Regions from separate parts of the Actinoplanes sp. NPDC051633 genome, predicted to be linked through region 4. Evidence: riboswitches for the same ligand, from Rfam matches in the RefSeq annotation. Region 4 holds a riboswitch; each other region holds the start of a gene.
The links. Region 4 has a riboswitch for cyclic di-AMP ahead of AB0M20_RS02185 (NlpC/P60 family protein). Riboswitches for the same ligand answer to the same signal wherever they lie in the genome.

Region 1: it holds a riboswitch for cyclic di-AMP, as region 4 does, so the genes downstream of both, AB0M20_RS27815 (NlpC/P60 family protein) here and AB0M20_RS02185 (NlpC/P60 family protein) in region 4, are expected to answer to the same signal.
Region 2: it holds a riboswitch for cyclic di-AMP, as region 4 does, so the genes downstream of both, AB0M20_RS01910 (hypothetical protein) here and AB0M20_RS02185 (NlpC/P60 family protein) in region 4, are expected to answer to the same signal.
Region 3: it holds a riboswitch for cyclic di-AMP, as region 4 does, so the genes downstream of both, AB0M20_RS11565 (C40 family peptidase) here and AB0M20_RS02185 (NlpC/P60 family protein) in region 4, are expected to answer to the same signal.

Annotation. Positions count from the first base shown of each region.
Region 1 is NZ_JBFAZH010000608.1:10-4,522, forward strand. It holds partial or broken gene AB0M20_RS27800 (cytochrome ubiquinol oxidase subunit I) at 1-541, opposite strand, end outside; gene AB0M20_RS27805 (BlaI/MecI/CopY family transcriptional regulator) at 616-960, shown strand; gene AB0M20_RS27810 (M56 family metallopeptidase) at 957-1,829, shown strand; cyclic di-AMP (ydaO/yuaA leader) riboswitch at 1,922-2,058, shown strand; gene AB0M20_RS27815 (NlpC/P60 family protein) at 2,073-3,056, shown strand; gene AB0M20_RS27820 (diguanylate cyclase) at 3,076-4,513, opposite strand, start outside.
Region 2 is NZ_JBFAZH010000013.1:14,452-23,182, forward strand. It holds gene AB0M20_RS01885 (ATP-binding cassette domain-containing protein) at 1-1,274, shown strand, start outside; gene AB0M20_RS01890 (hypothetical protein) at 1,423-2,304, shown strand; gene AB0M20_RS01895 (ATP-binding protein) at 2,353-2,868, shown strand; gene AB0M20_RS01900 (beta-phosphoglucomutase family hydrolase) at 2,947-3,687, shown strand; gene AB0M20_RS01905 (glycoside hydrolase family 65 protein) at 3,739-6,105, shown strand; gene AB0M20_RS01910 (hypothetical protein) at 6,171-7,190, opposite strand; cyclic di-AMP (ydaO/yuaA leader) riboswitch at 7,197-7,331, opposite strand; cyclic di-AMP (ydaO/yuaA leader) riboswitch at 7,585-7,720, shown strand; gene AB0M20_RS01915 (hypothetical protein) at 7,724-8,731, shown strand, end outside.
Region 3 is NZ_JBFAZH010000148.1:769-9,499, forward strand. It holds gene AB0M20_RS11540 (UDP-N-acetylmuramoyl-L-alanyl-D-glutamate--2,6-diaminopimelate ligase) at 1-1,227, opposite strand, end outside; gene AB0M20_RS11545 (penicillin-binding transpeptidase domain-containing protein) at 1,278-3,533, opposite strand; partial or broken gene AB0M20_RS11550 (hypothetical protein) at 3,693-4,244, opposite strand; gene rsmH (16S rRNA (cytosine(1402)-N(4))-methyltransferase RsmH) at 4,241-5,311, opposite strand; gene mraZ (division/cell wall cluster transcriptional repressor MraZ) at 5,481-5,912, opposite strand; gene AB0M20_RS11565 (C40 family peptidase) at 6,296-7,078, opposite strand; cyclic di-AMP (ydaO/yuaA leader) riboswitch at 7,085-7,242, opposite strand; gene AB0M20_RS11570 (MurT ligase domain-containing protein) at 7,660-8,731, shown strand, end outside.
Region 4 is NZ_JBFAZH010000016.1:166-8,896, reverse strand. It holds gene AB0M20_RS02225 (MarR family transcriptional regulator) at 1-390, shown strand, start outside; gene AB0M20_RS02220 (MDR family MFS transporter) at 387-2,207, shown strand; gene AB0M20_RS02215 (GAF and ANTAR domain-containing protein) at 2,282-2,989, opposite strand; gene AB0M20_RS02210 (hypothetical protein) at 3,215-3,418, opposite strand; gene AB0M20_RS02205 (hypothetical protein) at 3,455-3,625, opposite strand; gene AB0M20_RS02200 (DUF6158 family protein) at 3,875-4,111, opposite strand; gene AB0M20_RS02195 (hypothetical protein) at 4,190-4,588, shown strand; gene AB0M20_RS02190 (DUF3817 domain-containing protein) at 4,601-4,921, shown strand; cyclic di-AMP (ydaO/yuaA leader) riboswitch at 5,062-5,207, shown strand; gene AB0M20_RS02185 (NlpC/P60 family protein) at 5,221-6,177, shown strand; gene AB0M20_RS02180 (sigma-70 family RNA polymerase sigma factor) at 6,237-7,238, opposite strand; gene AB0M20_RS02175 (SDR family NAD(P)-dependent oxidoreductase) at 7,821-8,504, shown strand; partial or broken gene AB0M20_RS02170 (thymidylate kinase) at 8,501-8,731, opposite strand, start outside.

The sequences.
Region 1 (4,513 bases), on a different contig from region 4:
CCAGGTTGACCTTGTTGGTCAGCAGCTCGGTGAACGAGGTGAGATGCGCGCGCCCGGTCGCCGGGTCGAGCTCGTACGCGACGGGGTTCTGCATGAACGAGTTGGCGGCCAGGATGATGAACGCCGACAGCAGTGTCCCGATCGCCACCACGACGATCGTCGCCAGGTGCAGCATCCGCGGCAGCCGGTCCCAGCCGAAATACCACAGCGCGAGGAACGTCGCCTCGAGGAAGAACGCGAGCATCCCCTCGATGGCCAGCGTCGGGCCGAAGACGTCGCCGTAGAAGCGGGCGAACGCGCTCCATCCCATGCCGAACTGGAACTCCTGCACCAGCCCGGTCACGACGCCGACGGCGAAGGTGATGATCAACAACTTCCCGGTCAGCTTCGTCAGGAACAGCAACCGATCCTGACGGGTACGCAGCCACGCGATCTGCAGCCCGGCCGCGATCGCCGCCAGGCTGATCGACAGCGGCACGAAGAAGTAGTGGTAGATCGTGACGACGGCGAACTGCAGCCGGGTCAGGTCGAGCACGTCCATGCGAGGCTCCCCTACGACGTCCTGTAGTAGATACTACGTCGCGTAGTACGACGTCGTGCAGTAGACTGGCTCACATGGCGCTGGGAGACCTGGAACGCGAGGTCATGACGCAGTTGTGGGCGGCGGGGGAGCCGCTCACGGTGCGGCAGGTCCACGAGCGGCTGAGCGGGCGCGGCCTTGCCTACACGACGGTGATGACCGTGCTCGACCGGCTGGCGAAGAAGTCCGTGGTGGTGCAGGAGAAGGACGGCCGGGCCTACCGGTACGCGCCGGCGCAGACCCGTGAGCAGATGACCGCGAGCCTCATGCTGGACGCCCTGAGCGACACGCCCGATCAGGACGCGGCTCTGGCGTACTTCGTCGGTCAGCTCCCGCCGGACGCCATCGCCGCCGCCATCGAGGCCGCGAAAAAGGCGTGACCGCGCTGCTGCTCGGCGCGCTCGGGCTGACCCTGTCGCTGGTCGTGCCCGGCGCGCTGGCCGGCGCCCGCTGGCCGGACCGCGCGCCCGCCGCCGCGGTGCTGCTCTGGCAGGCGATCACCCTGGCCGGCGTGCTGTGCGCGCTCGGCGTGGTGCTCGCCGGGCCGGAGGAGCTGGTCCGCGCCGCGGGCAGCGGCCGCCGGGTCGCGGTGGCCGTGCTGGTCGCCGCCCTGGCCGTGGCCGCGCTGATCGTCGTCCGGCTGCTGGTGTCCCTCGCCGGGGTGATGTGGCGGTCCCGCGCCAGGCGCGCCCGGCACCGGCTGCTGGTGGATCTGCTGGATCGGGCCGAGCAGCGCGCCGGCCTCGATGTGGACAATCTCCGGATCCTGGACGGCGCCCAGCCGCTCGCCTACTGCGTCGCGGGCCGGGAGCCTCGCGTCGTGCTCACCGGTGGCGCTCTCGACGTGCTCGACGACGCGCAGGTCGCCGCCGTCATCGCGCACGAGCAGGCCCACCTGCGGCACCGCCACGAGCTGGTCCGCGAGTCGTTCACCGCGTTCTACAAGGCGGTGCCGCGGCCGCTGCGGTCGCGGGCGCCGCTGGACGCGGTCAACCTGCTGCTCGAGATGGTGGCCGACGACGCGGCGGCCGCCCGCGTCGGCCCGCGAACGGTGCGCGGGGCCCTGGAACGACTGAGCGACGGGGGAGACGGCCGCGGCCGGCGACTCGACCGGCTCGCCGGGGCGATGACGACCTCGCCCGCGCTGACCGCCGTCGTCGTGGTCGTCGCCGTCGCCCTGCTGGTGCTCCCGACCGTGGTGGTCGTGGTGCCGTGGCTCAGTGCGGCCGTCAGCAGATGGCCACTGTAAGTCACTCCCGGGCGTCGAGTTTCCGATCAACCCCTTTGCTAGTACGGTGGTGCCCGGCCTGACAGCCCCCATCGCCCACCCCCGGGCGACCTGTCCGGCCACCGCCCAATCACGTTGAGTGAGCCGGGGACCCACGAAGTCCCATGGGGTGAAGCCGCGAGGTCTGCGGCCGGGAGCGCTTCCCTTCCGAACCCGTCAGCTAACCCGGTCGGCGGCCGAGGGAAGAAAGGGATACGCCCTAACGTGAGCCGCGCAGCCCGTCGCCTGCTCTGCGTTCTTGCCGCCGTCGCGGCCACCATCGTCGTCCCCGTCGCCCCGGCGCAGGCCGTGCCTTCAGTGCCTTCGCCCGGCAGCGTCGAGGACCAGATCGACCAGCAGTGGAACAAGCTGGAGCCGGTCATCGAGCAGTACAACAACGTGCACAACAAGCTGGTCGCCAACCGCCGGCAGCAGGCGGCCCTCCAGAAGCGCCTGACCCCGCTCGAGGTGGAGGTCAACGTCGCCATGGCGCAGGTGCGGGGCCTGGCCGCGGACGCGTACAAGCAGGGGTCGCCCGGAGCCGTCAAGGCCTTGATCATGACCGGCGACCCGGGTGGGCTGACCGACAAGCTGATGTTCCTGGACCAGTACGCGAAGCACCAGCGGGCCGAGGTCAAGGACGTCTCCGACCTGCGCGACAAGCTGGCCTCCGACAAGGCCGACCTGGACACGCTGACCGCGACGCTGGCCACCCAGGACACCGCGCTGGCCCGCAGCAAGGCCTCGATCGAGAAGAAGATCGCCGACCTGCAGAAGCTCCGGGTCCAGGCGTACGGCGACGCCGGACAGGACGACGGCCCGCTGCGCACCGGCCCCTGCCCGGTCACCTACACCAACGACAAGGGCGGCCGGGCCGCGCAGAAGGCGTGCTCGCTGATCGGCAAGCCGTACGTGTTCGGCGCCGAGGGCCCCGGCGGCTACGACTGCTCCGGCCTGACCAAGACCGCGTGGGCCGCCGTCGGCGTGCACCTCGAGCACTACACGAGGGATCAGTGGGGTCAGGGCCGGGCGATCGGCAAGGCCGACCTGCAACCCGGCGACCTGGTCTTCTACTATCCGGGCAGCCTGCACCACGTCGCCCTCTACATCGGCGGTGGCAAGGTCGTGCACGCCCCGCACACCGGCGACCACGTGCGCATGGCGTCCATCGACCGGGGGCCGATCGCGGGCTACCGGCGACCGGGCTGACGGATCACGGGCTGACCGGTCAGTAGTTGAGCCAGGGCGCGTCGAGGTCCTCCTCGACGTACAGCTCGTAACCGTTGCGGGTGCGGCGCTTCGACCGGTACATCGCCGCGTCCGCGTGGCGCAGCATGGTCTTCGCGTCGGTGCCGCCGGGGAAGGCCATCGCCACGCCGATGCTGCAGCCCACGTCGAGGCGCAGGCCGGCGACCGAGCTGTTGCGCTCGATGCCCTCGATGATGCGGGAGGCCACGGCCATCGCCTCGTCCGCGCCGCCGACCCGGGTGAGCACCACGCCGAACTCGTCGCCGCCCAGCCGGCCCACCGTGTCGGTGTCGCGGACGGTCCGGCGCACCACGTCCGCGATGGCGTTCAGCAGGCGGTCGCCCACCTCGTGCCCGTACGTGTCGTTGACCAGCTTGAAGCCGTCCAGATCCAGGAAGAGGAACCCGACCGGGTGCTGGTAGCGGGTGCCGTGGGCGAGGGCGCGCTCCAGGTCGCGGGTCAGCGTCGGCCCGTTGGCCAGCCCGGTGAGGCTGTCGTGCGCGGCGGCGTGCGCGATCCGGTCCTGTACCGCCCGGCGCTCGGTGATGTCCCGGTGGTGCCCGACCACGGCGTGCACCTGGGGGTGCGACAGCATGTTGCGCAGGATGACCTCGTGCCAGTGCCAGGCGCCGTCGGCGTGCCGGAACCGCATCTCGGCGGTGTGCTCGACGCTGTCGTCGGCGGCCAGCACCCGCTCGTGCAGCTCGGCATCGGCCAGCAGATCGTCCGGGTGCACGTACTCCCGGAGCCGCTTGCCGGCCACGTCGTTCGGGAAATAGCCCATCACCTGGGCGATGGCCTGGCTGGCGTAGGTGACCGTGCCGTTCGCCTCCGACATGGTGATCACCTCGGAGCCGTCCCGCAGCAGCGCCCGCAACCGCTCCTCGCCGGCCCGCAGCGCGGCCTCGGCCCGCTCCCGCTGCTCGGTGGAGTGCCCGATCACGCGGGCGGTCGTCAGCGTGCCCAGAGCGATCAGCATGGAGACGCCGTGGCCCTGGGGCAGGGGCAGGTAGCTTTCCAGGAGCCCGGTCATGAAGGCCAGCTCGCCGAGCCCGATGGAGACGGCGCTGCTGACGGCGAGCGGCTTCCACGACCGGGAGCCGTCCGCCCTGAGGTACAGCGTGAAGATGTGCAGGTGCGCGACCGCGAGCAGCGCGCCCCACCCGACCATGTACATGACGGCGGTGGTCAGCAGCACGTGCACGGCGATCCGGAGCCACAGCCGGCCGCCCGGCCGGCCGCCGGAGACCCACCGCTGCACACCGGACTGCTGCCAGGCGGCGCCGGCCACCAGGGCCACGGCGATCCACCACAGCGGCGTGTTGCCGGACAGCCCGAACTGGCGCAGGACGACGATGACGACCAGCGCGGCGAGCGGTTCCAGGCCATCCCGGCCGAACCGCTCCACCATGGCCCGG
Region 2 (8,731 bases), on a different contig from region 4:
CCAAGGTCTGGCCCGACGGGACGGTGGCCGTCGATCACGTCAGCCTCGACGTCAAGGATGGCGAGTTCATGGTCCTGCTGGGCCCGTCGGGCTGCGGCAAGTCGACCATTCTGCGGATGATCGCCGGCCTGGAGGATCCCACCGAGGGTGACATTCTCCTGAACGGCGAGCCGGTGCTCGACCTCGCGCCACGGGACCGGCGCATCGCGATGGTGTTTCAGGACTTTGCGCTCTATCCGCACATGAGCGTGAGCGAGAACATCGGCTTCCCGCTCAAGCTCTCCGGTGTGGAGCCCGTTCCCCGGGGCGAGCAGATCGGCAACGTGGCCAGCGCGCTGGGCATCGGCGACGTGCTCGCGCGCAAACCCGGCCAGCTCTCCGGCGGCCAGCGGCAGCGGGTGGCGATGGGCCGGGCGATCGTCCGCCGGCCCGGCCTGTTCCTGATGGACGAGCCGCTCTCCAACTTGGACAGTGGCCTGCGCGCCGAGCTGCGTGCCGAGATCACCGGCCTGACCCGCGAGCTCGGCGTGACCACCATGTACGTGACGCACGACCAGGCGGAGGCGCTCACCATGGCCGACCGCGTGGCGATCCTGCGGCGGGGCGTGCTGCAGGACATCGGCACCCCCACCGAGGTGTACGGCCGCCCGGCCACCCTCTACGTCGCCGCCTTCCTCGGCGCACCGCGGATGAACCTCCTCGAGGCCTCCGTCTACGTCCACCTCGACCGGTACATCGCGCTGAACTTCGGTGAGCAGGCGCTCTACCTGCCGTGGACCGACATCCGGGCCCGGGCGGTCGCGCACTACCACGGTGAGCGGATCGTGGTCGGCATGCGCGCGGAGGCGCTGACGCCGGTGGCACCGGACGCGCCCGGCGACGTGCTGCACGGCCGGATCCGCTATCTCGAACACCACGGGCACGAGTCGCTCGCGTACCTCGACATCGGGGCCACCGCGATCATGGTCGACGAGATGGGCAGCGCGGTGCACGACCACCAGGTCGAGGTGGGCGCCTTCAGCAAGATCAGTGCGGCGTTCTCGCGGCTCACCGGCCGGCCGTCGAACGGCGCGGCGCCGGACCGCGAGGAGACGAAGCAGGAGAGCGTGCTGGGCGAGAACGGGCGGCACCACCGGCGCCCGGCCGAGCTCGCGGTGCGGCTGGCACCGTACCCGGCGGTGTCGCCCGGCCACCCTCTCGCCGTCACGGTCCGGATGGACTCGCTGCACTTCTTCGACGACCGCGGCGACCGCATCGACGTCGGCTGGCGCTGACACACCTGAGCATCGCCGCCTATCCATTTGCTGTTACCGAACCTTGACCTCATGCCGTATCGTGCTCTGCACGTCGATGCGGGTCCGTATCGACGATAACGTTGCGACGTGTCGTGAGGGGTGAACCGGCGTGGCCAATGCATCTGGTTTGTTGGTTATCGAGCGCATCCTGCGTGACCGGCAGGGGATCTGGCAGCAGGTCGTCGAGGACCGTGACCTGCCCAAGTTGATCGGCCAGATGCTCTCCAGCACGGTGGTCGCGCTGGCCTGTTACGGAGCCGTCCTGGGGTCCTTCCACGGCTGGTTGATGGCGATGACGTCGGCGGTCAAACTGCCGCTGCTCTTCCTCGTCACGCTGGCCGTCTGCCTGCCGACGCTCTACCTGTTCAACCTGGTCTTCGGCGCACGCCTGTCGGTGCGGCAGTCGCTGGCGCTGGTGTCGGTCGCGCTGACCGTGACCGCCATGCTGGCGCTCACCTTCGCGCCGATCAGCCTGTTCTTCCGGATCACCGCCCCGGACTACGCCTTCTTCAAGCTGCTGAACGTGGCGATCCTCGGCCTGTCCGCGCTGATCGGACTGCGCTTCCTGACCGGCGGCATGCGGGTGCTCAACGAGCACGGCCTGCTGGGACCGAAGGCGGATTCCATCGCGCCGGTCAGCCCGGCCGTGCCGGCGCCGGCTCCGGCGGGTGCGCCCGTGCCCGTGCCGGCCGGTGCGCCCGCTGCCGGCGCCTCCGCTCCGGGTCCGGCCGTTCCCGCGGCCGTGGGCAACGGTCAGCCGATGCACGGCGTGCCGCTGGGCGCGCACCTCCCGGTGCGGCAGCCGCATGCCCCGATGGTCCGCCAGCCGGGCAAGCCGAGCATGACGCTGCTGTACGTGTGGATCTTCCTGTTCGGCTTCGTGGGCACCCAGCTCGCGTGGACCCTGCGGCCGTTCTTCGGCAGCCCCGGCATGAAGTTCAGCCTCTACCGCGAGATCGACGGCAACTTCTACGCGGAGATCTTCCGGACCCTCGCTCATCTCTTCTAAAGCGTGACGGCTGCCCTCGGGGCGGGCAGCCGCGTAGGCTGCTCGTCGGTGGACGAGACATTCGGACCGAGCCGGGGCCGTGATGCGTTGCGTCCGGCTCCGGTCCGGCTTCCGGAGGCCGGCGACGCGGGCGGCACCCTGTTGGATCGTGTCTTCGAGCGCCAGGACATCACGCGGGTGCGGCACGCCGTCCAGGGCCTGCTGGCCGCGTCCGGATTCGCCGGTGACCGGCTCCAGGGCTTCGTGCTGGCGGTCAACGAGATCATCACCAACGCGGTGCTGCACGCCGGCGGGCGCGGGCGGGTGGTGCTGCGCCCGGAAGGTCACTCGATCTGGTGCACCGTCACCGATTCCGGCCCGGGCATCCCGGCACGCTACCTGCACCCGCCGGAGATTCCGGAGGCGTTCGAGGTCGGCGGGCGGGGCATCTGGCTGGCGTACCGGTTGTGCGACGAGGTCACGATGGCGACCGGCCCGATCGGCACGACCATCGGGCTGCGCATGTCACGGCCCGCCGGCCGCGCGGCATCCGGCCTGGTCAACGGCCTGTCGACCGGCGGCTGATACCGTACCGGCGGCCGATGGGACGTGGGGTACCCCCGTTGCGGAGTATCCACGAGCGGGGACGACTACATTGGGGCCGTGCTCGGGCTTCCTCCTCAGGTGACCGCCTGCCTTTTCGACCTTGACGGCGTGCTGACGCAAACCGCCCTGGTCCATAACGCGGCGTGGAAACAGACGTTCGACCAGTTCCTGCAGTCCTGGTCGCAGGAGCACGGGCAGCCGTACGTGCCGTTCGACTCCGGCGCCGACTACCACGAGTACGTCGACGGCCGGCAGCGCGCGGACGGCGTACGCACCTTCCTGACCTCGCGGGGCATCACCCTGCCCGAGGGCACCCCGGACGACGCCCCCGACGCCCACACCGTGAACGGCATCGGGAACCGGAAGAACATCCTCGTCCTGCAGAAGATCAAAGAGGGCGCGGTGCAGGTCTACCCCGGATCGGTGGACTACCTGCGCGCGGCGAAGGAGGCCGGCCTGCGCCGTGCCGTCGTCTCCGCCAGCGCCAACTGCAAGGACGTCCTCGAGGCCGCCGGCATCGCCGACCTCCTCGAGGTGCGGGTCGACGGCGTCGTCGCCCGTGAGCGCAAACTGCCGGGCAAACCCGCGCCGGACACCTTCCTCTACGGTGCCGAGCTGCTCGACACCCCGCGGGAGAACTGCGTCGTCTTCGAGGACGCGCTGGCCGGTGTGGCCGCGGGGCGGGCGGGCGACTTCGGGTTCGTCGTCGGCGTCGATCGGGTCGGGCAGGCGGACGCGTTGAGGACGAACGGTGCCGACATCGTCGTCCAGGATCTGTCCGAACTCCTGACGCGATGAACGCGTAGTTCCGCCCAGACTTTCTCCTTCAGTTCATCGAGAGGCACCACCGTGATCCGTGAACGGGCGTACCCCGTCGACCCTTGGCACATCCGGGAGACCCGGCTGGACCTGGACCTGCTGGCTCAGTCCGAATCGGTCTTCGCCCTCGCCAACGGTCACATCGGCCTACGCGGCAACCTGGACGAGGGCGAGCCGCACGGCCTGCCGGGCACGTATCTGAACTCGTTCTACGAGCTGCGCCCGCTGCCGTACGCCGAGGCCGGTTACGGCTTCCCCGAGTCCGGCCAGACCATGGTCAACGTCACCAACGCCAAGCTGATGCGGCTGCTGGTGGACGACGAGCCGTTCGATGTGCGGTACGGCGACCTGCGCAACCACGAGCGCAGCCTGGACATGCGGGCCGGCACGCTGGAGCGCACCGCGGAGTGGGTGTCGCCCTCCGGCCAGGCGATCCGGATCCGCAGTGTGCGGCTGGTGTCGTTCACCCAGCGCGCGGTCGTCGCGATCCTCTACGAGGTCGAGCCGCTGAACGAGAGCGCCCGGCTGATCCTGCAGTCCGAGCTGGTCGCCAACGAGCAGTTGCCGCCGACCAGCAAGGACCCCCGGGTGGCCGCGGTGCTGGACCACCCGCTGCAGGCCGAGGAGATGCTCGAGCAGAAGTCCGGCGGCCTGCTGGTGCACCGCACCAAGGCCAGCGACCTGCGCATGGCCGCGGCGATGGAACACCTGGTGGAGACGCCGGGCCGGCACGCCATCACCACCGAGGGACACCCCGACTGGCTGCGCACCACGGTCGCCTGCAAGCTCGAGCCGGGGCAGAAACTGCGCGTGGTGAAGCTGGCCGCGTACGGCTGGTCCAGCCACCGCTCGCTGCCCGCCGTCCGTGACCAGGTCGGCGGCGCGCTGGCCAGTGCCCGGCTGGATGGCTGGGAGGGCCTGGTGGACGCCCAGCGGGAGTATCTGGACGCGTTCTGGGACCACTCCGACGTGCAGGTCGAGGGCGACCCGGAGGTGCAGCAGGCGGTCCGCTTCGGCCTGTTCCACACGCTGCAGGCCGGCGCCCGGGCCGAGCAGCGCCCGATCGGCTCCAAGGGCCTCACCGGCCCGGGGTACGACGGCCACACGTTCTGGGACTCCGAGACCTTCGTGCTGCCGGCGCTGACCTACACCCAGCCCGGTGCGGCCGCCGACGTGCTGCGCTGGCGGCACTCCACGCTGGACCTGGCCCGGGAGCGCGCGCAGACCCTCGGGCTGCAGGGCGCCGCCTTCCCGTGGCGGACCATCCGCGGCCAGGAGTGCTCGGCGTACTGGCCGGCGGGCACCGCGGGCTTCCACATCGGCGCGGACATCGCGGACGCGGTGCGGCGCTACGTGCAGGCCACCGGCGACTTCGAGTTCGAGCGCGAGATCGGCCTGGAGCTGCTGGTGGAGACCGCCCGGCTGTGGCGGTCGCTGGGCCACCACGACCGGCACGGGCGCTTCCACATCGACGGCGTCACCGGCCCGGACGAGTACACCGCCGTGGTGGACGACAACATCTACACCAACCTGATGGCGCAGCAGAACATGTTCGCGGCGGCCGAGGCGGCGAAGCGTCACCCGGACGTGGCTCGCAAGCTGGGCGTGGACGACGAGGAGACGGCCTCCTGGCGGGACGCCGCGGCGTCGGTGCACATCCCGTACGACCGGGAGCTGGGCGTGCACCAGCAGTCGCAGGGCTTCACCCGGCTGCAGGAGTGGGACTTCGAGAACACTCCGCCCGAGGCGTACCCGCTGCTGTTGAACTACCCGTATTTCGACCTGTACCGCAAGCAGGTGGTCAAGCAGGCCGACCTGGTGATGGCGATGTACGTGCGCGGCGACGCGTTCACGCCGGAGGAGAAGGCGCGCAACTTCGCCTACTACGACGCGCGCACGGTCCGCGACTCGTCGCTGTCCGCCTGCATCCAGGCGGTGCTCGCGGCCGAGGTCGGCTTCCTCGAGCTGGCCCACGACTATCTGGGCGAGGCCGCCCTGATGGACCTGCACGACCTGCACCAGAACGCGCGGGACGGCGTGCACGTGGCGTCGCTGGCCGGCTCCTGGATCGCTCTCGTCGCGGGCCTGGGCGGCATGCGTGACTTCAACGGTCAGCTGTCCTTCGCGCCGCGGCTGCCCAGCCGGATCACCAAGCTGGAGTTCTCGCTGCTCTGGCGCGGTCTGCGGCTGCGGGTCACGGTCTCGGCGGGCGACGTCACGTACTCGCTGCGCAACGGGCAGGGTTCCGCACGCCTGGTGCTGCTGCACCACGGCAAGGAGATCGAGGTGACCCAGGGCAAGTCGATCACCGTGCCGATCGCGCCGGCGCCGCCGACCGGGCCCGCACCCGAGCAGCCGGCCGGCCGTGCGCCGGTCCGCCGCGCGAGCAACATCTGAGCGGAACGAGAAACCCCGGTCTCCTCGCGGAGGCCGGGGGTTCTGTTTCTCGTCTGCCGGGGCGCTTACAACATGCTGACGTGCACGTGGTCGGTGTGGGCGCTGGCGCCGCGGTAGGACTTCCAGCCCGTCGCCGGGAGCCAGATCTGCCTGAACCAGATCACATAGAGAATGCCCAGCCGGTCCGCGTTGCGGACCAGGAACGCCATCAGGTTGTTGCCGTACTGCTTCATATCCTTGTTGTGCGCGGCCGAGAATCCGCTTTTCTGCAGCGACCAGTCGCAGGCCCGGCCCTTGGGGTGCTCGAACGGTCCGCCGTTGCGATGGCAGCCGACGAAGCGATCGAACCCGGCCTTTTTCACCTCTTTGTACATGTGCAGAGTGCGCGCGGTGATGCACCCGCCAGTGGTGGGGTCGGACACGTTGCAACCCTCCGGCGAGAAGCCGCCGTCGGAGTTGCGGGGCGCGGGGGCCGCCCGGCGCGACGTGGCCGTCACGAAGCCGCCGGTCAGGCTTTCGCCACCGACCAGGGCGAGGGCCTTCTCCGCGGCCTGCTTCTGCTTCTGCATCAGGTTGAGGTTGGCCTGCTGTGCCTTGACCTCCTGGTCGAGCCGCGCCTTGTTGCGCGCCACCTCGTCGATGGCCTCGTTGAACTCGCGCAGCTTCTCGCCGTTGAGCGCGTTCATCTCCTCGAGGGACAACGCCCGGTCGAGGAAGTCACCGGAGCCGCGGCTGTTCAGCAGGAAGCCGGCGGTGGAGATGCCGCCGGTGCGGTAACGCTGCACCGCGACCTTGCCGGCCACCGGCAGCAGCGCGTCGCGCTTCGCCTCGGCCGCGCGCACCTGCACGGCGAGGTTGAGCTGCGTCTTCGTCGACTTGGCGACCGCGGCCTTGGCCTGCAGGTAGCGCCGGCCGGTGGAGTCGAGCACCTCGTTGAGGAGGGGATTGTCGTCGCCGTCGTCAGCTGTGGACGACGAGTCGCCGGGCTCGGCGCTCGCCGGGGACGCGGGAGCGACGACCGACAGGGTCACAGCGACGAGCGGTGCCAGGGCGAGGATCAGCCACCGGCGAGGGCTTGCCGTCATGCATGTTCCTTCCGTGTGGTCCACCGACCGGGTTAGCTGACGGGTTCGGGATGGAAGCGATCCCTACCGCTTTGCAGCGGATGCACCCCAGTGGAACTCGGGTCCCCGGCTCGTCTCGCGACGATTGAGTGGTGGCCCGCCGGCGCCTTGGGGGCGGCGCCTCCTGGCAATGGCCGGACGCGAGCTTACCCGACGAAAGGCCGGTCTTCAGCACTGTCGAAGTGGACAAAAGCCTTAGCTAAGAAAGGCGTCTGTGCGTAACCTCACATCAATGTGAGTCGTTGCCTTCTCTCCGTAGTGGAATCACTGAAGGTGTTTGAAATATCGCGCTCAGTGCTACGGGTGGCGAATCTGGAATTCGTCGGTATCGTTCGTTCCGGTCTCCGTTAGGTAACGGAGACCGCCGCCTAATCGTCACAGACGAGCCGGGGACCCAAATCCCAGGTAGTGGGGTGAATCCGCGTCAGCGGTAGGGATCACTTCCATCCCGAACCCGTCAGCTAACCCGGTCGGCGGCCGAGGGAAGGACGGCAATGAGGCAGAACTCTGTCCGGAGATGGTTGGCCGGCGCGCTCGCGGTGCTGGTGGCGACGGCCGGGCTGGCGGTTGTCACGGGTACGGCCGCGACGGCCGCGCCGGGCGACAACGGCGACGACGGCGAGGGCGGCAAGAAGTCGCTGATCGAGCAGGTCGAGGACGCGTCCAAGGGCTTCGTCGAGGCCAAGGAGGCGCTGGCCAAGTCCAAGAAGCGCCAGGCGCAGCTGGTCGCCCTGCTGAAGCAGGTCGAGACCCAGCTGGGCCCGCGGCAGGCCGCGCTCGACGAGATCGCGCAGCAGAGCTACCGCACCGGCCGGCTCGGGCCGATGAAGGCGGTGCTGAGCGCCGAGTCGACGGGCAGCCTGCTGGACCGCGCCGAGACGCTGGAGACCATCGCGGTCAAGCAGGACCGGGCGGTGCGTGACCTCAAGGAGTCGCGCGACACCCGGCTGCGGGCGAAGGCCGCGGTCGACCTGGAGATCGCGAACCAGCAGAAACAGCTGACCGCCATGGCCAAGCGCAAGGCCCAGGCCGAGAACGCCCTGAAGGCGGCCGGCCAGGGCCAGGACACCGGGTCACCGGGTGGCAGCAGCAGCGGCGGCAGCAAGAAGGCCAAGCCGGGCGGCAACCTGAACGGCGGCTGCACGGTGAACGACCCGACCAGCGGTGGCTGCATCACACCGCGGCTGCTGCACGCCATGAACCAGGCCAAGTCGGCCGGCTTCGACCACTACGTGCACTGCTGGCGCGAGCAGAACAGCGGCGAGCACCCGAAGGGCCGGGCGTGCGACTTCGCCGCCGACAAGGGTGGTTTCGGCGGCGACGCGACGGGCAGCAGCAGGACCTACGGCAACAACCTGGCGAACTACTTCATCGGCAACTCGGGGACGCTGGGTGTGCTGTACGTGATCTGGTACCGCCGGATCTGGCTGCCCAGCAGCGGGTGGAAGTCGTACTCGGGCGCCGGCGGCGATCCCTCCAGCGACCACACCAACCACGTGCAT
Region 3 (8,731 bases), on a different contig from region 4:
GACCACGTCGGCGCCGCGGGCCGCGGCCGCGCCCATCAGCGGGCGCTTGCCGGTGTCGCGGTCGCCGCCCGCGCCGATCACGCAGACCAGCCGGCCGCCGCGGGCGGAGGCCAGCTCGCGGAGGGCGGCCAGCGCGGCCACGATGGCGTCCGGCTTGTGCGCGTAGTCGACCACGCCCAGGATCTCGCCCGGCGATGCGACCTGCTCGAGCCGGCCCGGGACCCCGGGGCAGCTCGCGACGCCGCGGGCGGCGGTCTCCGGCGGCACCCCGACGGCGGTGAGCGCGGCGAGGGCCAGCAGGGCGTTCGCCACGTTGTGCCGGCCGGGCAGCGAGACACCGGCCTCGACCGCTCCGGCCGGGCCGTGCGCGGTGAAGCGCTGCCCGTACGCGGAGGGCCGGATCGCCGACGCCCACCAGCCGGCGCTGTCGTCGCCGGCCGCGGAATACGAGATCGTGGCCGGCTTGAACAGCGGGCGCAGGGCTTCATCGTCCAGATTGAGCACCTCGACGCGGCACCGGCCGTCGAAGAGTTTCGCCTTGGCCGCGAAGTAGTCGTCCACGTCGGCGTGGAAGTCGAGGTGGTCGAGGCCGAAGTTGGTGTAGCCGCCGACGTCGAAGCGCACCCCGCCGACCCGGCCCATGGACAGCGCGTGGCTGGACACCTCCATGACCACCGCCTGGACGCCGCGCTCCAGCGCGTACGCCAGCATCGCGTGCAGGTCGGTGGCCTCCGGCGTGGTCCGGACACTGTCGACGGTCAGATCGCCGAGCCGCGTCTCCACCGTGCCGATCAGCCCGGTGGTCAGCCCGGCCGCCTGCAGCCCGGCCTCGATCAGATAGGCCGTCGAGGTCTTCCCCGCGGTCCCGGTGATGCCGATCATCGTCAGCCGCGACGTCGGGTCCCCGTAGATCGCCGACGCCACCGTGCCGAGAACGGCGCGCGGGTCGTCGACGACGAGCACCGGGAGCCCAACGGCGTTCCCCGAGCCCTCGGCGTCGGTCAGGACGGCCGCCGCGCCCCTGTCCCGGGCCTCGCCGGCGAATGACGCACCGTGCCGCCGCGCCCCCGGCAACGCCGCGTACAGATCGCCCGGACGCACCTCACCGCTGGCGTGCGTGACCCCCGTGACGGTCGCGTCACCACCGGTCGCACGGGCGCCCACCAGGGCCGCGAGGTCATCCGTCCGGCGCGGCGGGACGGTCGTGGGACGGGGAATGCCGGGCACGGCGTCAGACCCTACCCGGTGTTCCGCGAACCCCTGCGAACGCCATGGCCTCAGGGAAAGATCTTGAACTTCGGCGGATTGGTGCCCGACGGCGGCACCTTGTAGTGCAGCAGCGTGGTGCGCATCATCTCGGCGAAGGCGGGCGCCGCCACGTCACCGCCGGTGCCGGTCGGCACGTCGGCGAACACCGCGATCACGTACCGCGGGTTGTCCGCCGGCGCCATGCCGATGAACGACCCCGCGTTGTGCTTGGTGTACTGGCCGTCGATCAGCCGCTTGCCCGTACCCGTCTTGCCCGCGATCCGCCAGCCGTCGACGCGCGCCTGCGTACCCGTGCCGCCCTTGCTGTCGACCACCGCCTCCATCAGCAGCCGCAGCTGCGCCGCCACCTCCGGCCGCAGCACCTGGTGGGTGGCCGGCGCCGGAGCCGGAACCGCCGGGCCCTGGTAGGGGATGGTCGCCTTGATCAGGTGCGGCTGCACATACGTGCCGTTGTTGGCGATGGTGGCGTAGCCGGCCGCCATCTGGATGAGGGTGGCGTCGACGCTGTGGCCGATCGGGATCGACCCGGCCGCCGAGCCGCTCCACTCGTCCGGCGGCAGCAGCTTGCCCTCGGCCTCGCCCGGCATGCCCTCGCCGGTGGCCCGGCCCAGCCCGAACTTCTGCTGGTACTCGTAGACGCGCTGCTTGCCGAGCTTGTCCGCGATCAGGATCGTGCCGACGTTCGACGAGTAGGCGAGCAGCCCCGCCATCGTCATCTTGGTGCCCTTCTTCTGCCGGTGCGTGTCCGAGAAGGTATATCCGCCACGCTCCAGCGCCGGGCCGATGGTCAGCACCGAGTCGGGCCTGACCAGCCCCTCCTGCAGCGCCGCGCCGAAGATGAACGCCTTGTGCGTCGAACCCGGGTCGGTGATCACGCTGGTCACCACGTCCTCGCGGTTGACCGGCTTGTAGTCGAACGGCTTCTGCGCGTCGTACGCCGGGTAGCTGGCCTGCGCCAGCACCTCGCCGGTCTTGACATCCAGCACCACCGCGCCGCCGACCGTGGCGTCCACGTCCTCCATCCGCTCACCGAGGATCCGCTGCACCTCGAACTGCAGGTCGCGGTCGATGGTCAGCTGCAGCGACGTGCCCGGCGAGGCCGGGGTCAGCTTGTGGTAGCCGCCGGGGATCTCCTTGTCGAGCTGGCCCCGCCCGGTCTCGTAGACCCGCTTGCCGTCGGTGCCGCGCAGCAGCTCGTCGTAGCGCGCCTCCAGACCCTCGAGCCCGGTGTGGTCCTCGCCGGTGAAGCCGATCAGGTTCGCCGCCAGGTCGGCGCCCGGCACGTCGCGCCGCTCGTCGCGGTCCTCGCGGATGCCCGGCAGGTTCATCGCGGCGATCCGGTCGGCCACCGCCACGTCCACGCCGCGGGCCAGGTAGACGAACCGCACGGCGCCACCGCCCGGACGCTGCTTGCGGGCCATCAGCTGGGTGAGCTTGGACGGTGCGACGCCCAGCAGCGGGGACAGCTTGGCCGCGACCTCCGCCGGCTTCTGCACCAGCTCGGGGTCGGCGTAGATGTACCGCGCCTCGACGCTGTGCGCGAGCACCTCGCCGCCGCTGTCCAGGATGCTGCCGCGCGGCGCCGGCAGCAGCACCTCGGTGAGCCGGTCCTGGCGCTGCCGCAGCAGCCGCTGCAGCGACTCCGGCGACTCGACCACCTGCAGCACGACCAGCCGCACGCCGATGGTCGCGAAGAGGGCGAGCGCCAGCACGGTGCCGAGCCTGAGCCGGCGCGCGCTGTTGGCCAGGCGCGGCGGCTCGGCCGGGACGGCGGGCGCGGGCCGTCTGCGCGGCGGGGCGCTCTTGGCCGGCCGGCTGCCGGCGACACGGCGTGGTTCCGGCGCCATCCGGGTACGCGTACCGCCCGCCCCCGCCCGGACCCGGCCGTTCTGCTTGTCCCTGGTCGCAGGCTCCCGCTTCGCTGCCGTGACCTTCTTGGCCGGCCCCCGCCTCGGTGGCTCGGGGGTCCGTTGCGGGGCGGCCTCGGGCTCCTCGGCCGGCTGCCGCTTGCGCGGCGGCGCCGGCTTTCCCCCGTCGAGCACCTGCAACGCCGGCCGGAACGGATCGGTGGTCCGCCCGGCCCGCGGCGACCGGGTGCGCTGGTCGCGCTCGGCGACGGTGCGTCCCCGCGGCGTGTACGCCCGGGCCTCGCCGATGCCGCCGAAACCGCGCCGGGCACCCTCGTCCTCCGGCGGAACGTCACGGGACGCACCGCGCCGGGGCGGCTGGCCCCGGCGCGGTGGTTCCTCGGCTCTCGGCGACACGGCTTACTGCCCCGTGCCGGGCGCGGCCGCGCCGGTGTTGCCGCCCTGCGGGGCCGCACCCTGCGTCGCCGCGCCCTGCTGCGTCGACCCGGCCTGCGCCGACCCGGCCTGCGCCGACCCGGCCGGTGCCGCGCCGTCCTGCGCGGTGATCGCCGGCTCGCCCTGGCCCGGCTTCGGCACGCCGATGATCTTGCCGTCCGGCAGCCGGATGTAGGCCGGCTCGCCCTTGACCAGGCCGTACCGCTTGGCCGCGGCGTCCAGGCTGCCCACGCTCTCGTACCCGGCCAGCTGGTTCTCCAGCTGCTGCTGCTGCTTGTCGAGCTTGACCTGCTCGTCCTGCAGCGTGCTCAACTCGAAGGAGTTCTCCATCGTCTTCGTGTTGATCAGCAGGATGCCCAGCACACCGGCCAGCACGATCGCGATGACCACCGCGATGAACGGTGCCCGCGGCGCCCGGATCGGCGCCGGCGGCGCCACCCGCAGCGCCGGCCTCGTGGTGCGCACCGGCTCGGTGACCGCGGTGTCCAGCCGCAGCGCGGCCGTCCCCTGGGTCGGCGCCGTCACGGCCGGGCTCCGGCGCACCCCCCGGGCGTCGGCACCCCCCGTGCGACGCGGCGTGTCGGTGGTGCGTGTTTCGGTGGTGCGCGCCTCGCTGCTGCGCTTCTCCGCGGTCCGGCCCCCCGACCGCGGCGCGTACGTACGCTCGCTCATCGTCCCTCCCCCTCCTGGCGTTCCCCCGGGCGTAACCGCCCTCGTCCCCCGTGCGTTGTCGACATGCGAGGCCGTTCGCGGGCGGCCCCGTCGTCGAGTCGTTCCACCGCTCGCAGCCTCACCGAGGCCGCTCGCGGGTTCGCTTCCACCTCCGCCGCGCTCGCCTGCTCCGACCCCTTTGTCAGCAGGCGAAGCTGCGGACCCGTCCCGGGCAGCTCGACCGGCAGGTCGATCGGCCCGGTGCTGCGCGCCCTCGCGGCGATGGCGCGCTTGACGATCCGGTCTTCCAACGATTGGTAGCTCATCACCACAAGGCGCCCGTTCGGGGCCAACGAGTCCAAAGCAGTCGGAACCGCAGACTCGAGTGCGGCGAGTTCGCCATTTACCTCAATGCGTAGCGCCTGAAACGTTCTTTTCGCGGGATTTCCACCCGTTCGTCGCGCGGCGGCCGGGATCGCGTCCTTGACCAGCTCCGCGAGCCGGGCCGTGGACGTGATGCGTCCCTTCTCCCGCTCGCGGACGATGGCCGACACGATCCGCGAGGCGAACTTCTCCTCGCCGTACGTCCGCAGCACCCGGACCAGATCGCCCGGCTCGTAGCCGTTCACGACCTCCTCGGCCGTGCTCCCCCGCGACTGGTCCATCCGCATGTCCAGAGGCGCGTCCTGCGCGTAGGCGAACCCCCGGTCGGGCTCATCCAGTTGCAACGACGACACACCCAGGTCGAACAGGCCACTGTGGAACCGCCCGTGGCCCGTGTTCTCGAGGCCCAGGCTCTCGAGCACCGACGGAAGCTCGTCGTAGACCGCGTGCACCAGGTGCACCCGGTCGCCGAAGCGTTCCAGCCGCCGGCGGGAGTGCTCCAGAGCCTCCGGATCCCGGTCGAGTCCGATGAGGACGACGTCCGGGAAGCGCTCGAGCACCGCCTCGGCGTGGCCGCCGAGACCCAAGGTGAAATCCACGTGTACGGCGAGCGGGAGCTCCAGCGCGGGAGCGAGCAGCTCGAGACAACGCTCGAGCAGCACCGGCACATGCGTGCCCCGTGGCTCCCCCATGTCGACCCCCAGTCGCCAGGCTCTCCTGCGTCACCCGGTCCGATCCGGACGTCGAATCCGTACCGCCAGATCCCCATCCGCTCGTGCCCGCTGCCGGCGGGCGCCGCGCCTGGCGCCGGGGAAGAGGCGCCAGGAACGCAAGCGGCTGGAGATCTCGCAGTACGGACGGGCAGTGACGCCGTCACAGTCCCCCGGGCAGCACCCCCTCTTCGATGTCCGCGAAGTCGTCCTCGCTCGCCGAGAGGTACTCGTCCCAGGACTGCTTGTCCCAGATCTCCACCCGCGTGCTCGCGCCGATCACCACCAGCTCACGGTTGAGGGCCGCATACTCACGCAGGTGCGCCGGGATCGTGACCCGGCCCTGCTTGTCGGGAACCTCGTCGTGCGCGCTGGCGAAGAACACCCGGCTGTAGGCCCGGGCGGCCTTGTGGGTGACCGGCTGCTCGCGCAGCTGCCCCGCGATGCGCTGGAACTCCGGCATCGGGAACACGTACAGGCAACGCTCCTGCCCCTTGGTGATCACGACACCTCCCGCCAGCTCGTCCCGGAACTTCGCCGGAAGGATCAGCCGCCCCTTGTCGTCGAGGCGTGGGGTGTGCGTGCCGAGAAACATCGGCCATCCCCCCTACGCCCCTGCCGGCGGTTCGCGGTCCGCCGAGTCGATGCTGGGCCGGCAGGTCCCCCCTGCCACTGCGCTCCACTCTACTCCACTTCCCTCCACTCGCAACCGGAATGGCGGCGTCCTTGAAACGGATTCGCGGATGAATTGCCAGCTCAGCGAGGTGGAGTGCCAGTGGAGGGGATTCTGGCACCCCAGCCGGTCCGTTTCCCGACATGACGCCCAGGCGGGCAGGAAATCACGTTTTTGATCATGCTTGAGAGGCCGTTCGGACGACCCGGGGAGGAAAATGGAGGGAACACGACGACGGCGGGGCGCGCATCCGAGAACCTCGGACACACGCCCCGCCGTTGCCGTGTTGCTGCCGTGCTGCTGCCTCAGATCAGGCGGCGCACCACGTAGTTACTGCTGAACATCTTGCGCTTGGACACCCGCGCACCGGAGTGCGGCGAGTCCCAGACCTTGCCGCCGCCGGCGTAGATGGCGGCGTGGTACCCGTACGAGCCGGAGCGGGTGATGATCAGGTCACCGACCTGCTTCTTGCTCTTGCTGACGGCCTTTCCGTACCTCTGCTGCAAATTCGCCTTGTGCGGCAGCTTGCGCCCAGTCGTCTTCTTGTAGACGTACATGGTGAAGCCGGAGCAGTCGAAGCGCTTGGGACCCGCGGCACCGAACAGGTACAGCGCGCCCTTGTGCTTCGCGGCCTCGTTGACCACCTTGGTGCCGTTGTTCTTGACGGTGACCTTGATGCCGTTGCTGATGCCCGCGTAGAGGCCGCCGCCGCCCAGGAACTTGAAGCGGAGCGAGGCGGTGGTCAGCGGCTTGGCGATGAAGTTGCGGGACCCCTTGGTCTGCCACGTGCTCCACTTGCCCTTGCGGTAGACCTGCAGGGCCACCCGGCCGGCGGTGACAGCCTTGCCCGTCTTCGGGTGGGTCACCTTCGCGGTCAGCTTGACCGTGTTGCCGTACAGGATGGTCCGCGTGTTGCTGGTCATCTTGACCTTCGCGACCGTCCTCGCCGCGGCCGCGGCCACGACGGGTGTGGCGGCCGCTGCCGGCTGCGTGGCCACGAGCTGACCGGCGCAGAGGCTGAGACCCAGGGACAGCGCGATGGTGCCGGTGCTGAGCTTGCGGCGCCGGCTGATACTGCTTCCGTGCACGGTAGAGATGTCCCTCCGGCACGCCTGCGAGGTTAGCTGTCGGGTTCGGGCGGGAAGGTTGCCCGGCCGCTTGTCGCGGCTTCACCCCAAGGTCCTCGGTTCGGACCGTAAATCCGGGTCCCCCGTCCCTGCCCCCTGGTGCCTTTGTTCGGTACGTGTTCTCGGGTCGTGGTCCCGGACCGGGGCAGGGCTCGGCGTGATCCGGGTGCGCACGACCGGGGAGCGGTTGCTCTCCGGCCAGACCTTGCTACCCGAATTCCCGTACGGTTGCAGAGCGTGAGCGGTGACTCTGTGTAGTTGGCACAATGGACAGTGTCCGGTTTGTGACCGACCCGAGACAAATGCCAATGCGTTGCGCACAGACGTGATCACGAAGCGTCGAAGGTTACGGGTGAGTCACGCCACACAAATTCTGCGTGATGAGATGATCATGGACGGTGGGAAGTCCCCTGTTCACGGCCCTAAACCCTTTTACCGGCCAGGATGCGATCGGCCGGACGGACGAGGCCGCCACCCACCGATTCCGGCAACTCGACGCGATGTCCGGTTCCGGTACTGTCGCGTCCGTGACGGACGGGAAGATGCCCCTACGGGCAAAGGTGGCGAGCTCCGTCTCGCGGACCGCGGCGGCGCTCTCCCGCGCGGCCGGCCGCGGCGACGGCTCGGTGATCGGCGGCTGGATCGGGCTGAAGATCGACCCCGACCTGCTGCGCAACCTGGCGGCCGGGCGGGCGATCGCCCTGGTGTCGGGCACCAACGGCAAGACGACCACCACCCGGCTGACGGCGGCCGCGCTGGGCGTGCTCGGGCCGGTGGCCACCAACTCCTTCGGCGCCAACATGCCCACCGGGCACACCTCGGCGCTGGCCAAGGCCGGCGCCACCCCGTTCGCGGTGCTCGAAGTGGACGAGCACTATCTCGACCGGGTGATCGACGAAACCACTCCCCGCGCGGTGGCGTTGCTCAATCTGAGCCGCGATCAGCTCGACCGGGCGCAGGAGGTGGCGATGATGGCGCAGAAGTGGCGGACCGCGCTCGCCGACCACCCTGACATCCGCGTGGTGGCCAACGCGGACGACCCGATGGTCGTCTGGGCCGCGATCGCCAGCCCGCACGTCACCTGGTTCAGCGCCGGCCAGCGCTGGCACGACGACTCCTGGGTCTGCCCCGAGTGCGGCTCGCCGATCGAGCGCGTCGGCGGCGACTGGCGCTGCACGGGGTGCCCGCTGCGCCGCCCGGCGGCGCAGTGGACCGTCGAGGACGACGGCGTGCTCGACCCGAACGGCGACTGGCACCTGGTCAAGCTCCAGCTCCCCGGCACGGTCAACCTCGGCAACGCGGCCACCGCACTCGCGGTCGCGGCCGAGTTCGGGGTCCGCGCCGTGGAAGGTGTCCCCCGGCTGGCCGCGGTGACCTCCGTCGCCGGCCGCTACGCCCAGGTCGAGCGCGACGGCCGCAACATCCGGCTGCTGCTGGCGAAGAACCCGGCGAGCTGGCTCGAGGCCTTCGACATGGCGGACGAGGCGCCGACCCTGCTCTCCATCAACGCCCGCGACCCCGACGGCTTCGACACGTCCTGGCTCTACGACGTCGACTTCTCCCCGTTGCGCGGCCGGTCAGTGCTGATCACCGGTGACCGCGCGTACGACCTCG
Region 4 (8,731 bases):
GTCGGAGATCTCGGCGCCGAGTTCTCCGCACTGATGCTGCTGTTCCCGTTGCGGCATATGGGACCGATGCGGGTCACCGACCTCGCTGAGGTCAAACAGGCCGACCCGTCGACGGTCAGCCGGCAGGCGGCGCAGCTCGTCAAGGCCGGCCTGGCGCGCCGCGAGGCCGACCCCGCGGACGGCCGGGCCTCGCGCCTGGCGGTCACCGAGGCCGGCCTGGCCGCCTGCGCACGGATGGCGGACGCACGGCACGCACTGCTGAGCCGGGCCCTCGCGGACTGGCCGCCGGAGCGGGTCGAGCAGTTCGCCGCCCTGTTCGCCGATTTCAACAGCTCCGTCGAGGCGCTCCTGCGCAGTGACTCGGCCGCCACATCACGGGAGAACGCGTGAGCGACACAACCACCGCGCCGGCTCGAGGCGGGGCATCCGCCCAGCCCTCGGCCGACTTCACGCACCGCCAGATCATCACGGTGCTGATCGGCCTGATGATGGGCATGTTCCTGGCCGCCCTCGACCAGACCATCATGGCCACCGCGACGCGCACCATCGCCGACGACCTGAACGGCTTCGACCTGCAGGCCTGGGCCACCACGGCCTTCCTGATCACGTCCACGATCTCGACGCCGCTGTACGGCAAGCTGTCCGACATCTACGGACGCCGGCCGTTCTTCCTCTTCGCGATCGGCATCTTCATCGTCGGCTCGATCCTCTGCGGCCTGTCCCAGAGCATGTACGAGCTGGCCGCCTTCCGCGCCATCCAGGGCATCGGCGCGGGCGGCCTGATGTCACTGGCCCTGGCCATCATCGGCGATATCGTCCCGCCCCGGGAGCGCGCCAAATACCAGGGCTTCTTCCTGGCCGTCTTCGGCACCGCCAGCGTGATCGGCCCGATCCTCGGCGGTTTCTTCGCCGGCGCCGACACCCTGCTCTGGGTCGACGGCTGGCGCTGGGTCTTCTACCTCAACGTGCCGATCGGCATCGCGGCGATGATCGTGGTCGCCCGGGTGCTGCACCTGCCGCACACGCGGGTCAACCACCGCATCGACTGGCCCGGCGCGCTCACGCTGATCATCGGTCTGGTGCCCCTGCTGACCGTGGCCGAGCAGGGCCGCGACTGGGGCTGGGGGTCCGGCCGGTCGGTCGCCTGCTTCGTGATCGGTGCGATCGGCCTGGTGGCGTTCGTGTTCGTCGAGCGGGCGTACAAGGAGGAGGCGTTGCTGCCGCTGCGGCTCTTCGGCAACCGGACGGTCGCGGTCAGCTCGGCGTCCAGCACGATCCTCGGCATGGCGATGTTCGGCGGCCTGATGACCGTCCCGCTGTACCTGCAGATCGTCAAGGGCTCGTCTGCGACCATGGCCGGCCTGCAAATGATCCCCTTCGTGGTCGGCATCATGGGCGGCTCGATCCTGGCCGGGCAGCTCATCGCCCGCACCGGCCGCTATCGCATCTTCCCGATCGTGGGCAGCGTCCTGATGGTGGTGGCGCTCGGGCTCTTCAGCATGATCGGCGCCGACACCCCGCTGTGGCGGGTCATGCTGATCATGGTGGTGATGGGCCTCGGCCTGGGCGGCAACATGCAGCCGATGATCACCGCGGTGCAGAACGCGGTGAGCCCCCGCGAGATCGGCGTGGCGACCAGCTCGGTGGCGTTCTTCCGCTCGATGGGCGGCACGCTCGGCACGGCGGTCTTCCTCTCCGTGCTGTTCAACGTGCTGCCGGGCAAGATCAACGATGCGTTCGGCGCAGCGCGCAACACTCCGGAGTTCCAGCAGGCACTGGCCGCCGACCCGAGTCAGGCCCGGGTGCTGCAGCAGGCGCAGGGCGGCGATGCGCTCAGCGACACCTCGTTCTTGAGCCGCCTCTCCGACGTGGTCGCGCACCCGTTCAAGGAGGGCTTCTCCGACGGCATCCAGATCGTCTTCCTGATGGCGCTGGCGGTGATGGTGATCGGCCTGATCATCGTCTTCTTCCTGCCGGAGATCCCGCTTGCGCAGCGTTCGGCGCAGCAGCAGCGGGCGGCGGACGCGCTGGCCGCGGAGAACTCCGACGGAGTCCCGGGCGAGGTCGGCGCGGGCCCCGACGCCGGCACGCCGCACAACACGGTCGCCGGCTCAGACGGCGGCACGCCGAACGGAAGGGCCGCCGGTGCGCACCGGGCGGATCCCGACCGGGTTCCGGCCGGCCAGGATGGCAACCCACCGAGCTGACGGCGATGTGACGAACGAGGGGATGCGGGCCACCGGCCGGCATCCCCTCAGCCGTCTTCCAGCGGCCTTCGGATTCAGTGGCCGGGCTCTCGGGTCCGTGCCGCCGCGGCGATCAGCCTCTCCGCCACCGTCTGACGATCCAGGCCGAGCCGCTGGGCGGTCTCCTGCAGCACGTCGTAGGCCTCGCGCACCCCGCACCCGCGCTGCGCGATGATCACGCCGATCGCCCGGTCCACCGTCGCTCCCTTGCTCAGGGCCGCCCGGCGGGCCAGCTCACCCAGCAGGATCTCCGCCTGGTTCACGATCGCCATCGCGGTGAGCAGCAGCTCGGGCGCGACGCCGTCGGGTCCGCGCACGAACAGGCTCAACGCCCCGACCGACTCCCGTTGCACGTCGAGCGGGATCGCGGCCACCGACTGCACGCCCTCGTCCCGCGCGCACTCCGCGAGAGCGGGCCAGCGCGGGTCGGTGACCAGATCTTGCGTGGTGACCAACGTGCGGGTACGCGCCGCGTCCAGCCCCGGTCCCTGTCCGGTCCGGTACTGGCAGTCGTCGACGAGCCGTCCCTCCCCGCCCGAGGCGGTCAACGTCAGCGGCTCGCCCTCGGTGATCGAGACGATCGAGCAGCGCACCGCGCCCGGCACGGCTCCCACCGCGAAGACCGCGAGCCGATCCAACGCCTGCGACAGGTCGTCGGTGGACAGCAGCCGCTCAGAGAGCTCATGCAGCAGCCCGGCAATCTCGACGGGATGCGGCCTCGCGGGCTCGACGACGACGGGCACGGCTGGTCCATCCACGAGAGGTTCGAGAAGCTGAGCCGGCACCGCGGACGCGGGACCGGTGACCACCTCGGGCTTGCGGGCCTGAGCTGTGCGGCGTGTCTGGTTGGGAGCGGCCGCGCCGCCTATCTGCGGCGCTCGCCGAGGGACGACGCGCCCGGCGCTCCGTCGAGGGTCAGGCACGCGAGGATCCTGCCACGTCCAGCGCAGACACGAAAGTTTGTGCCCCTATCGGGTTCCTTCGGCGGGTGTGACCGTCTCTCCCGAGGTGCGGTTTTCCCGAGCTAAGCCGAGATTGTCCTCGCGTTCGTCCGACTCCTCGAGGATCGCCTCGGCCTGCGCCTCGGGATCGGCACTGCCGGCCGCCCGCTCTTCCGGCAGCAGGTCGGCCGCCCGCCGCTCGGCCCGCTCATCACCCTCGTGGAAGCTCATGAAGATCGGATACCCGGCCTGTCCCCCGGTAATCCGTCAGGGTGGGCCGTCGCGGTCGAGGCCCGACCAGCCCTCCGGGCTCTCCGGCTCGCCGTCGTCACCCTCGCTGGAGACGTCCGAGTCGACGGTGGTGTCCTGGTGCTCGTTGGCGAAGTCGACGTCGGTCTCGTCCTCGTCGAACGCCTCAAGATGATCCTGCTGGGTCATGCCGCCCGACTACCCGAGCGCCCCGCCCGCAAACAGTTGGTGTGGCCCGCGTCACAACCGGTCATGGAATCGTGACGGGTGGTCGAAGGTTGAGAACAGATGTCGGTGCGACCAGTGTCCCCGGGCCTCACCCTTTGCCTTCACGGACTACCGTTCGGCTGGAGCCGTGTTGTGCCTTTCGCCGCGAGGCGACCTGCGCACCGACATCCGCGCCGCCCCCGATCTCGGGGGCGGCGCATTGCTTTCCGGCTAGAAGTCCTGGGTGAGCCGCGACGGGTCGACCTCGCGGCCGGGATAGCGCGCCATGTATTCGGTCTCCAGCTCGGCCGTGCGGCGCAGATGGTTGTCGAGCGCCGCGTCCGGGCCGTGGCGCAGTGTCTGCAGCCTCGTCCGGTGCAGGCTGGCCAGTTCGCGGAACAGGTCGTCGTCGCCCAGCCCGGCCGGGTCGATGCCCGTCTCCGAAACGACAAGATCGGGATCCGTCATCACACACCTCCATGGATTGCTGGTGCACAGCGTGCCCGCCGAGGCGGTCACCGAAACGGCGCGGCTACGCTGACAGGCATGAAAGGGTTGTGGACCCCGGCGTGGATCGCACGCCACGTGGCCGCGCTCGTTCTGATCCTCGCCTTCCTCGCCCTTGGCTGGTGGCAATACACGCGAGCCGCCGGTGGCAATGCACTGAGCTGGGGATACACGGTGCAGTGGCCGGTCTTCGCGGGCTTTGTCGGCTTCCTGTGGTGGCGTGAGGTCCAGCTGGCCCGCAAGGGCGTGCCGACTGCGGAGAAGGCCCGCAGAGGCGTGCCGACGGCGGAGAAGGCCGAGGTCGGCCGGCCGGTCCGAGTTCCCAGCCGAGCCGTGGCGCAACCCGACGACCCCGAGCTCGAGGCCTACAACGACTACCTCGCCTGGCTGGCCGCCCACCCGGGCGCCCGCCCCGGCGACTACCCGGGCAAGAGATAAGGAACGTGCATCGTGCAGGGAGCCCTGACCCGCTATCGGATCATCGCCTGGATCGTCGGCGTGGTGCTGATCGTCCTGGTCGTGATCGGCATGCCGCTCAAGTACCTGGCGGACAACGACGCGGTGGTCGCCGGCGTCGGGCCGGCACACGGCTTCCTCTTCATCCTGTACGTGCTGGCCACCTTCGACCTGGGCCGCCGTCTGCGCTGGCCGCTGCCCAGGATGGTGCTGATCATGCTGGCCGGCACGATTCCATTCCTGTCCTTCTGGGCGGAGCGAAAAGTGTCACGCGGGTGGGCTCGAAATGCCGAAAGTGACGCTCTGAAAGCGTAGGAATACTGGCCGCTATCTGGATCATGGTGACTTTACCGGCCATTGGCTTAAGTCACTCTAAGAAAGCCTTGCCTTTCCGTGATCCATCGATAAGTTAATGCGGTTGGATCGGTCCGCAGCCACTCCCCTCCGGTGGCGCCGGCCCAACGCCGCCGAGTCGGTCCCCCAGGCCGATCCGGGGAACCAGGTTTCCGGGGCGAATCCGTCCGTGACAAAACGGACGGTAGGGCTCTTCTTCCCAGCCCGAGTCCGTCAGCTAACCCGGTAGGCGGCACACGCGGAAGAAAGGCCACAAAGCGTTGTCCCACGTCCGTACGAGGTTCCGGACGCTCGCCGTCGTCATGATGGCGCTGGCGATCACCGGCACGGCCGCGACGGCCGCCCAAGCGGCACCGTCGAGCGACGTCAACAAGAAGATCCAGAAGGCATCGGACCAGCTCGAGGACGTCGTCGAGTCGTACAACGCGATGCGGATCAGTCTCGCCAAAAGCAAGGCGGACGAAAAGAAGCTGGTCCAGTCCCTGGGCCCGGCCAAGGTCGCCCTCGCCGCCGCCAAGGTCGAGATGCAGAACATCGCGAAGACGGCGTACAAGAACGGCGACGTCGGCACGATCAACGTCGTGCTGGAGGGTCCGGGCAGCCTGCTCGACCGGATGAGCGTGCTCGATCAGATGTCGCGCAGCAGGCAGCGGCAGATCGACAACTACACCGCCACGACGAAGAACTTCACGACGCGGCAGGCGGCTCTCAAGGCGACGCAGGTCAAGCAGACCGCCGAGGTCAACGAGCTGGCGGCCCGCAAGAAGAAGATCGAGGCCGACCTCAAGAAGCTGTACGACATGCGCAGCGCCGCGTATGGCAAGCCGACCTCGTCGGGCAGCAAGTACACCGGTCCTGTGCCGACCATCGCGGGTTCGGCCGGCAAGGCGGTCTCGTTCGCGTACAACGCCATCGGCGTCATGTACAAGTACGGCGCCGACGGGCCGGACGGTTACGACTGCTCCGGGCTGACCTCGGCGGCGTGGCGCAAGGCCGGCAAATCGCTGCCGCACAACGCGGCCGCGCAATACTCGGCCACCGCGCGGATCAGTAAGTCCGAGCTGAGACCAGGTGACCTGATCTTCTACCGGAGCAACGGCCACGTCGCGCTGTATGTCGGCGGTGGACAGATCATCGACGCCTCACACGCCGGCGAGCCGGTGAAGAAGCGCACGATGAACATCATGACCCCGAACGGATACGGCCGGGTCAAGTAGCGGACGAGCGCACGAAAAAGGGCCGGGTCACCCCGGCCCCTTTTTTCGTGCTCGAAACCTTACGCGGCCTGCAGGCCCTCGGCCCGCGCCAGCTCCCGCAGCCGGCCCAGCGCCTGGATCTCCAGCTGGCGGATCCGCTCGCGGGAGAGGGAGAAGCGGGAGGCGACCTCGGTGAGCGAGTGCTCGCGGCCGTCCTCGAGGCCATACCGCGCCCGCATGATGCCGGCCGACCGGTCGTCGAGGTGGTTGAGCAGACCCTCGATGCGCGACCGCTCCAGCGCGGTCAGCACGATCTCCTCGGGCGAGGGGGCGTCACCGTCGGCGACCAGGTCACCGAGGTTGGTGTCGCCGTCGTCGCCGACCGGGGTGTCCAGCGACACCGTGTCCTGCGCCCAGCGGGTGAGCTCGTTGACACGCTCCACCGTCACGCCCAGCGCCTTGGCGATCTGCTCGGGCTCCGGGTCGGCGCCGAGCTCGCGAACGAGCTGGCGGGTGACGTTGCGCATGCGGTTGACGTCCTCGACGAGGTGCACGGGCAGGCGCACGGTGCGCTCCTGCTGCGCGATCGCCCGGCTGATCGCCTGGCGGATCCACCACGTCGCGTACGTCGAGAACTTGTAGCCGCGCTCGTAGTCGAACTTCTCGACCGCGCGAACCAGGCCGGTGTTGCCCTCCTGGATCAGGTCGAGCATCGGCATGCCGGAACGTACGTACCGACGCGCGATCGACACGACCAGTCGCAGGTTGGCGCGGATGAACAGGTCCTTCGCGCGCTGCCCCTCGGTGACCAGCCGCTCCAACTCCTCCCGGCTGACACCCCGGCGGATCTCGGTCTGCTCGAGCAGGTGCTCGGCGTACAGGCCGGCCTCGATCGCCTTGGAGAGGTCGACCTCTCGGGCGGCATCCAGCAGAGGTGTCCGGGAGATCTCGTGCAGATACACGCCAACGAGGTCGCGCTCCTCGGCGACCTCATCGGTCCGCATCACGGTGTTCTTCTCCACGCTGTCCACGGTCCCCTCATTGCCTTCACTAACCCTGTTACGGGCGATACCTGCGTCCATCAGTCCCTCCCCGTAACGTCCGCAGAACCTGCGATGCCGAACTGCGCTGCGTGCTGAACGTCTGCGTTGCTGAACTTCGCTATGCACAACAGATGGCGTCCCGAAGTGATTCCGGCTGGTGAGTCGAAAGTGTCACGAATGTCTGAGCGTGCGCTGAGAGCCCGGTGCATACTTACTGAAGAGCGCCATCGCATAGTCATTCGGAGCCGCACCCGCCGGCGGATGCGTTCTGTCGCATACTCGTCGCCCGCTTCATGACACCATCGACCCCTCGTCCGCCGCAGCGACGGGCATCACGACCACTCCTGCGACGCTCGTCACTACCCTGTACGGCCTAGTAGCCAAGAGGGTTCAGCCCCAAGATCGGCGGGTTGCCGCGGGCCCTGATGCAATCTCTGCACGAAACGGCCCCGTCACCACGGTGGAACGGGACCATCAGCCACAATGCGCCACGCTGCGCTGCAGTTCACTCGCCCATCCGGGTGACTGACATCCTTTTGCACAATGCCGTGCCCTGTCGAACCGCTTCCTCTACACGACGTGACGGAGAACACATCTGCCTCGGTGGGCTTAGATTGCCCCATGGGACGAACCGCATTGATCACCGGCGGCACGGGCGGCCTCGGCCGGGCCGTTGTCTCCAATTTCGTCGAATCAGGATGGCGGGTCGTGGCGCCGATCCGGCCCGGCACGGCCGGCCGGTTACCGGCCGGCGCGGTCGCGGTTGAGACGGATCTCACGGTCCAGGGTGACGTAGAACACGCGGCCTCGGTCGCGGCGGAGGCGGGTGACGCGCCGCTGGCGGCGGTGGTCAACCTCGTCGGCGGGTACGCGGGCAGCGGCCGCGTGCACGAGACACCCGTCGACGACTTCGAGGCCATGCTCAGGGTCAACCTGCGCCCGCTGTACCTGGTCACCTCCGCCGCGCTGCCGGCGCTCGTGGCGGCCGGCGGCGGCTCGATCGTCTGCGTCTCCTCCAAGGCCGCCGTGGCGCCCTTCCCCGGTGCGGCCGGCTACGTGACGGCGAAGGCCGGCGTGCTGGCGTTCGCGAGCGCGGTGGCGGTCGAATACAAGCGGCAGAACGTGCGATGCAACACCGTGCTGCCCAGCGTCATCGACACCCCGGCCAACCGGGAGAGCCGGCCGAATGCCAAGACCGACGACTGGGTTACGCCGGAGGAGATCGCGAAGGTCATCCTCTTCCTGGCCGGGGACGACTCGAAGCCGACCAGCGGCGCCACCATCCCCGTCTACGGCAACGGCTAGGGAAGACGGGAACGCTGGAGGAAAAGGGGGCCGAGCAAGGCGCCCAGGCCGAGCACGGCCGCGAGGCGGGCGGGCGGCGCCACGATCGGCAGCGCGAGGCGGGACCGGATCTCCGCGGCGACCTGATCGGGAGTGCCGTTGGCATCGATCATCACGAACCGCGGGAACTCCGGCAGCGACCGGTACGCCCCATCGGCCGCCCGCAGGTAGTCCATCTCCTCGTGGTC